DNA from 2 places in the Micromonospora sp. DT47 genome. Region 2 is predicted to be linked to the other one. Evidence: riboswitches for the same ligand, from Rfam matches in the RefSeq annotation. Region 2 holds a riboswitch; the other holds the start of a gene.
The links. A riboswitch is a leader RNA that binds a small molecule or an ion and turns the genes downstream of it on or off. The one in region 2 is predicted to bind thiamine pyrophosphate.
Positions count from the first base shown of each region.

Region 1: it holds a riboswitch for thiamine pyrophosphate, as region 2 does, so the genes downstream of both, ACLQ2U_RS25675 (ECF transporter S component) here and thiE (thiamine phosphate synthase) in region 2, are expected to answer to the same signal.

Region 1 covers NZ_JBNCLC010000022.1:12,100-15,442, forward strand. The annotation lists gene ACLQ2U_RS25665 (sugar isomerase domain-containing protein) at 1-23, opposite strand, end outside; gene ACLQ2U_RS25670 (alpha/beta fold hydrolase) at 147-977, opposite strand; TPP riboswitch at 1,087-1,192, shown strand; gene ACLQ2U_RS25675 (ECF transporter S component) at 1,265-1,849, shown strand; gene ACLQ2U_RS25680 (ABC transporter ATP-binding protein) at 1,959-3,343, shown strand, end outside.
Region 2 covers NZ_JBNCLC010000024.1:37,654-40,996, reverse strand. The annotation lists gene ACLQ2U_RS26845 (ATP-binding cassette domain-containing protein) at 1-66, shown strand, start outside; gene ACLQ2U_RS26840 (hypothetical protein) at 48-206, shown strand; gene ACLQ2U_RS26835 (aldo/keto reductase) at 236-1,198, shown strand; TPP riboswitch at 1,353-1,461, shown strand; gene thiE (thiamine phosphate synthase) at 1,456-2,082, shown strand; gene thiO (glycine oxidase ThiO) at 2,076-3,170, shown strand; gene thiS (sulfur carrier protein ThiS) at 3,161-3,343, shown strand, end outside.

The DNA of each region.
Region 1 (3,343 bases), on a different contig from region 2:
TAGTCCTCGGCGCTCACCGTCATGCTTCCTCCGTCCGTCGTCGGTCTGCTGATCGTCACCGCCCGGTGCCGCACCCCCGCCGGGAGCGCCGGGCCGCTCCCGGCCGGGCCGCACCGCGGACCGGTGCCGGGCGGTCCGCGGCCGGCTCAGGCCAGGCCGCGGACCCGGTCCAGGATCGCCTCGGCCAGCGGAGCCGGCGCCTCGTCGGGGATCCAGTGGGTCACCCCGGACAGCTCCACGAAGCGGTAATCGCCGGTCACCTGCGCCGCGCACGCCTCGGCGGCCGTCCGGCCGATGGCCACGTCCTTGTCGCTCCAGACGTACGTGGTCGGCACATCGACCGGCCCGGTGGCGGCCAGGTCGGTGCGGGACATTGCCCGGTACCAGTTCAACGCGGCGGTCAGCGCGCCCGGCTCGCGCATCGGCTCGGCGTACCTGGCGACCCGCTCGGCGTCCCCGACGCCGCCGAGCATCCTGCGCAGCGCGGCGGCGTTGAGCGCCAGCAGCACCTTCTCCGCCTTGCCCGGCTTGCGGAACAGCAGGATGTACGACGAGCGCGCCTTCTGCTGCGGATCGGTGGAAAGTGCGTGCGCCATGGCGCCCGGGTGCGGCACCGAGACGGCGGTCAGCGTCCGGACCCGCTCCCGGTGCCGGGCGGCCAGGTGCCAGGCGACCAGCGAACCCCAGTCGTGCCCGACGACGTGCGCGGCGTCGACCCCGAGCGCGTCGAGCACGGCGACCGCGTCGGCGACGCACTCGGCCATCCGGTAGTCCTCGACGGCGGCCGGCCGGGCGCCCGGCGAGTAGCCGCGCTGGTCCAGCGCGTACGTGCGCAGGCCGGCGGCGTGCAGTGCCGGCACCACCTCGTCCCACTCCCCGCCGTGCTGGGGGAAGCCGTGCAGCAGGAGGACGGGGTCGCCGCCCTCCGGGCCGCCGGTGCGTACCTCGAACGTCAGCCCTCGCGCTTCGACCCGCATGATCGGCAGCCTACCCAGCCCGCCGCCGGGTCACCGTGCGCCGCCGGGTCGGCCGCCGAGCGGCTGGGCCGTGGCCCCAGGTCAGTGCTAGCGTCTGCCGAGACAACTTCACATCCGACAGGGGAGCGCACAGCGCTGAGAGTGCGGGCACCGCCCGCAGACCCTCGAACCTGATCTGGGTAATGCCAGCGCAGGGAGTTCGGTCGACCTCCAGCCGCGCCGCCGTCCGGTGTACCGGGCGCGGCGTGCGTCTTCTCCTGGTTCCTTCACCTGAACTGGGAGCAATCATGCGGGACAACACCACCAGCCGGTGGCGCACCATCGACATCGTCATCGCCTCGGTGCTCGGGGTGGCCTTCGGCGTCATCTTCTGGGCCTGGGGCCTGCTGTGGAACGGGCCGGCGGACGCGATCCCGCTGCCCGGCCGGGCGGTTCTCTACGGCGTGTGGCTCGTGCCGGCGGTGCTGGGCGCGCTGATCATCCGCAAGCCCGGCGCCGCGTTCTTCACCCTCACCTTCGCCGCGCTGGTGTCGGTGGCGCTCGGCAGCAGCTGGGGCTGGACGCTGGTCGTGCAGGGCCCGCTGGAGGCGGCCGCCGCCGAGCTGGCCTTCGCGCTGTTCGCGTACCGCAACTACCGGCTGCCCGTCGCGCTGCTGGCGGGCACGCTCGCCGGACTCGCCGCCGCGATCTATGACGTCTTCGTCTGGTACCCGGGCACCGCGTGGGGCAGCTTCCGCCTCCCGTACATCCTGATCACGGCGGCCAGCTCGCTGGTGGTGGCGGGTCTGGGCAGCGTCGCGCTCACCCGCGCGCTGGCCGGCACCGGCGTCCTCGACCGCTTCCCCGCCGGCCGCGAACGCGCCGCCGTCTGACCGGCCACCGGTAATCCACGTCGGTCATGGGGTTGCCGGCGAGGTCGATCGCGGGAACCACCGTCGACCTCATGATCGACCGGGCAGGCTGGGCAGGGAGGGGGCACGGGTGAGCGCGGTCGAGATGCGCGGGTTCGGGTGGCGGCACGCCGGGCGGAAGGCCTGGGCGGTACGTGGTGTCGACCTGCGCGTCGAGGCCGGGGAGCGGGTGCTGCTGCTCGGGCCCTCCGGGGCGGGCAAGAGCACCCTGCTGGCGGCGCTGGCCGGGCTGCTGCCCGACGACTCCGGCGAGCAGGAGGGGACCGTCGAGATCGACGGTCTCGACCCGCGCAAGGGCCGGGAACGGGTCGGCATCGTCTTCCAGGACCCGGAGACCCAGCTGGTGATGGCCCGGTGCGGCGACGACGTCGCGTTCGGGCTGGAGAACCGCGGGGTGCCGGCCGGCGAGATCTGGCCGCGGGTGGACGAGGCGCTGCGCCGGGTCGGCTTCCCGTACCACCGGGACCGGCCGACGGCGGCGCTCTCCGGCGGCGAGCAGCAGCGCCTCGCCCTGGCCGGGGCGCTCGCCCTGCGCCCGGGGCTGCTGCTGCTCGACGAGCCGACGGCGAACCTCGACCCGGCCGGCGCCGCGCTGGTCCGGCAGGCGGTGGCCGCCGCCCTGGACGCCGACACCACCCTGATCCTGGTCGAGCACCGGGTCGCCGACGCGCTGCCGCTGGTCGACCGGGTGGTGGTGCTGGAGCCGGGCGGCGGGGTCCGGGCTGACGGACCGCCCGGCGCGGTCTTCGCCGCGTACGGCGACGCGCTCGCCGCCGAGGGCGTCTGGGTGCCCGGCCGTATCGCGCCGCCCCGGCGGGCCACCGCGCCCGCCGGGGAGCTGCTGCTCACCGCCGACCGGCTCGGCCTGCCACCCCGGCTGGCCGTCACCGATCTCCGGGTACGCGCCGGCGAGGCGCTCGCCGTGCTCGGGCCGAACGGCGCCGGCAAGTCCACCCTCGCGCTGCTGCTCGGCGGGCTGCTCCGGCCGGGCGCCGGCACGGTCACCGCGACGGCGGAGCTAGCCGGGGCCGACGCCCGTACTCCCCCGCACCGCTGGCGGGCACCCGCACTGGCCCGGCGGATCGGCTCGGTCTTCCAGGATCCGGAGCACCAGTTCGTCACCGGCACGGTCTTCGACGAGCTGGCGCTCGGCCCGCGCCGGACCGGTCGACCCGAGGCGACCATCGCGTCCACCGTGGACGGACTGCTGGAGCGGCTGCGGCTGACGAAGCTGGCGGCGGCCAACCCCTACACCCTCTCCGGCGGCGAGGCGCGGCGGCTGAGCGTGGCGACCGCCCTGGCCACCGCGCCCCGCCTGCTGATCTGCGACGAGCCCACCTTCGGCCAGGACCGGCGGACCTGGCTGGAGCTGGTGGACCTCTTCGCCGAGCTGCGCGACGCCGGCCACGGCGTCGTCACGGTCACCCACGACCCGGACTTCGTCGCCGCCCTCGC
Region 2 (3,343 bases):
GTGCTGTTCCGCGGGGACGGCGAGGTGGTGGAGACACCGGAGCCGGTGTGGGACGTGAAGCGCTGAGCGACGAGCTGGTCGACCAGCGCCCCGGCCGACTCCGCGCGGCGGGCACAGGCGCTGCTCGGCGCGGTCGGGCACACCCGGCCGAGCTGGCCGCCACCATCGCCGCGGCGCGCGGTCTGGTCGCCGAGGTGCTCGGCTGACCGGTCGGCCGGGCAGGGGCGGGCATAGGGTGGATCTCGTGACTGAGATGACCTACCGCCGGTTGGGCAACTCCGGGCTCGTGGTGTCCGTGGTTGGCGTCGGCTGCAACAACTTTGGCCGCAAGCTCGACCTCGACGGCACCCGGGCGGTGGTCGACGCCGCGCTCGACGCCGGCATCACCTTCTTCGACACCGCGGACATCTACGGCGAGCCGCAGGGCGGCTCCGAGGAACTGCTCGGCCAAGCGCTCAAGGGACGCCGGGACGACGTGGTGCTGGCCACCAAGTTCGGCATGGACATGCACGGCATGAACGGGCCGGATTTCGGTGCGCGTGGTTCCCGGCGCTACATCGCCCGCGCGGTCGAGGCGTCGCTGCGCCGGCTCGGCACCGACCACATCGACCTGTACCAGATGCACGAGCCCGACCCGGGCACCCCGATCGACGAGACGCTCGCCGCGTTGGACGACCTGGTGCGCGCCGGCAAGGTGCGCTACCTCGGCAACTCCAACTTCGCCGGCTGGCAGATCGCCGACGCCGACTGGGTCGCCTCCTCGAACGGGCGGGCCCGCTTCATCTCCGCGCAGAACCACTACAGCCTGCTGGAGCGGTCCGTCGAGACCGAGGTCATCCCCGCCTGCGAGCGCTTCGGCCTCGGCATGCTGCCGTTCTTCCCGCTCGCCAACGGCCTGCTCACCGGCAAGTACAAGCGCAACGAGGCCCCGCCCGCCGGCAGCCGGCTCTCCGGCGGCGGCCGGTACGCCCAGCGCCTGGCCGCCGCGGACTGGGACACCATCGAGGCGATCGAGTCGTACGCCGCCGAGCGGGGTCTGTCCGTGCTCCAGGTGGCCATCGGCGGGCTGGCCGCCCGGCCGGCGGTGACCTCGGTGATCGCCGGTGCCACCACGCCGGAGCAGGTACGCGCCAATGCCGCCGCCGGCACCTGGCAGCCCACCGACGAGGACCTGGACGCCCTCGACGCCATCCTCTGACCTACCCGGTCCGCCGGCTTTCGCAGCCGGTCAACCGGACAGCATGGCGTGAGCGGTCCGTCACGCGCTGCCCTCGCCGTCGACATGAGACGGCCAGTGGGAAATCCGCACCCCCGCCCTTGGCGGATCCGCGCATCCGTCGTACGGTATGCCGCAAGTGACCCACGGGAGCCCGGTGCACCGGGCTGAGAGGGGGGCTGAAGCCCCCGACCGTTGAACCTGATCCGGGTAATGCCGGCGCAGGGAGGAGTGTTGCCGTGCCGTCCCTCGGGCGACTGCATCTGATCACCGACACCCGGCCGGGGCGTGACCCGCTCGCCGTGCTGCGCGCCGCCCTGCCGGTGGCCCGCGCGGAGCTGGTCGTCCAGGTTCGGGTGGAGGACGAGGCCACCGACCGCGAGGCGTACGACCTGGCCCGCCGGGTGGTCGCGCTCTGCGCGCCGTACGGGGCGACGTGCCTGGTCAACGACCGGCTGCACGTGGCGCTCGCGGTGGGCGCCGCCGGCGGGCACGTCGGCGCCGAGGACCTGCCGGTCGGGGCGGCCCGCCGGGTGCTCGGCTCCACGGCCGTGCTCGGCGCCACCGCCCGGGAGCCGGGCACCGCCGCGGAGGCGGTCGCCGCCGGGGCCAGCTACCTGGGCGTCGGCCCGTGCCACGCCACCAGCACCAAGGCCGGGCTGCCGGCACCGATCGGCCCGGACGGGGTACGCGCCGTCGCCGGGGCGGTGGCCGTGCCGGTGATCGCGATCGGCGGGGTGACCGCCGCGTCGGTGCCGGCGCTGCGGGCCGCCGGGGCGTACGGGGTGGCGGTGGTCGGGGCGCTCTCCGGGGCAGCGGATCCCGCCCGAGCGACAGCTGGACTGCTCGGGGCGCTGACGTGCTGACCCGACCGGACGTCGCCGTGGTGGGGGCGGGACCGGTCGGGCTGGCCATCGCGTGGCGCTGCGCGTCGCGCGGGCTGCGGGTGGTGGTGCACGACCCGATGCCGGGTTCGGGCGCCTCCCACGTCGCCGCCGGGATGCTCTCCCCGGTGGCCGAGGCGTACTTCGGGGAGCACGAGCTGACCGGGCTGCTCGCCGACTCGGCCGCCCGCTGGCCCGGCTTCGCCGCCGAGCTGGCCGAGGCCGCCGGGCAGGAATTCGGCTACCGGACCGAGGGCACGCTCGTCGTCGGGCTGACCGGTGACGACCTGGCTGAGGCGCGGCGACTGTGGTCGTACCAGCAGGGGTTGGGGCTGCCGATCACGCCGCTGCGCCCGTCGGAGCTGCGGGACCGCGAGCCCGCGCTGGCGCCGCGGCTGCGCGGAGGCGCGGTCGCGCCCGGCGACCACCAGGTCGACCCGCGGCGGTTGGTCGCCGCGCTGCGGACCGCGGCCGAGCGGGCCGGCGCGACGCTGGTGCCGGACGCGGTCGCCCGGCTCGCGGACGTGGACGCCGGCGTCACCGTGGTGGCGGCGGGCTGCGGCGCCGCCGCGCTGACCGGGTTGCCGGTCCGGCCGGTGAAGGGGCAGGTGCTCCGGCTCCGCGCGCCCGGTCGCGGCGCGCCGGGCTTCCGGCACGTGATCCGGGGGTACGCCGACGGCGAGTCGGTCTACCTGGTGCCCCGGGACAGCGGCGAGGTGGTGGTCGGGGCGACCGTCGAGGAGCGCACCGACACCGAGGTGACCGCCGGCGCGATGCTGCGGCTGCTCCGCGCCGCCGTCGACCTGGTCCCTGACCTGGCCGAGTACGACCTGGTCGAGGCGTCCGCGGGGCTTCGCCCCGGCACCCCGGACAACGCGCCGATCCTCGGGCGGCTGCCCGGGCGACCCGGCGTGCTCGCCGCCACCGGGCACCACCGGCACGGCATCGTGCTCACCCCGGTCACCGCCGACCTGATCACCGAGCTGGTCGTCACCGGCGAGGCGGACCCGCTGCTGGACTCCTTCACGCCCGACCGGTTCACCGCTGAGGAGGAGCGCAGATGGAACTGACTGTGAACGGCGCCGGGCGCAGGCTGCCCGGCGGGTCGACGGTGGCGGACCTGGTCCGGGTGGTCACCGCCCAGCAGCGCGGCCTGGCGGTCGCGGTCAACGGCGAGGTGGTGCCGCGTACCGGCTGGCCGGCGACCGTGCTGCGCGACGGCGACCGGGTCGAGGTGCTCAGC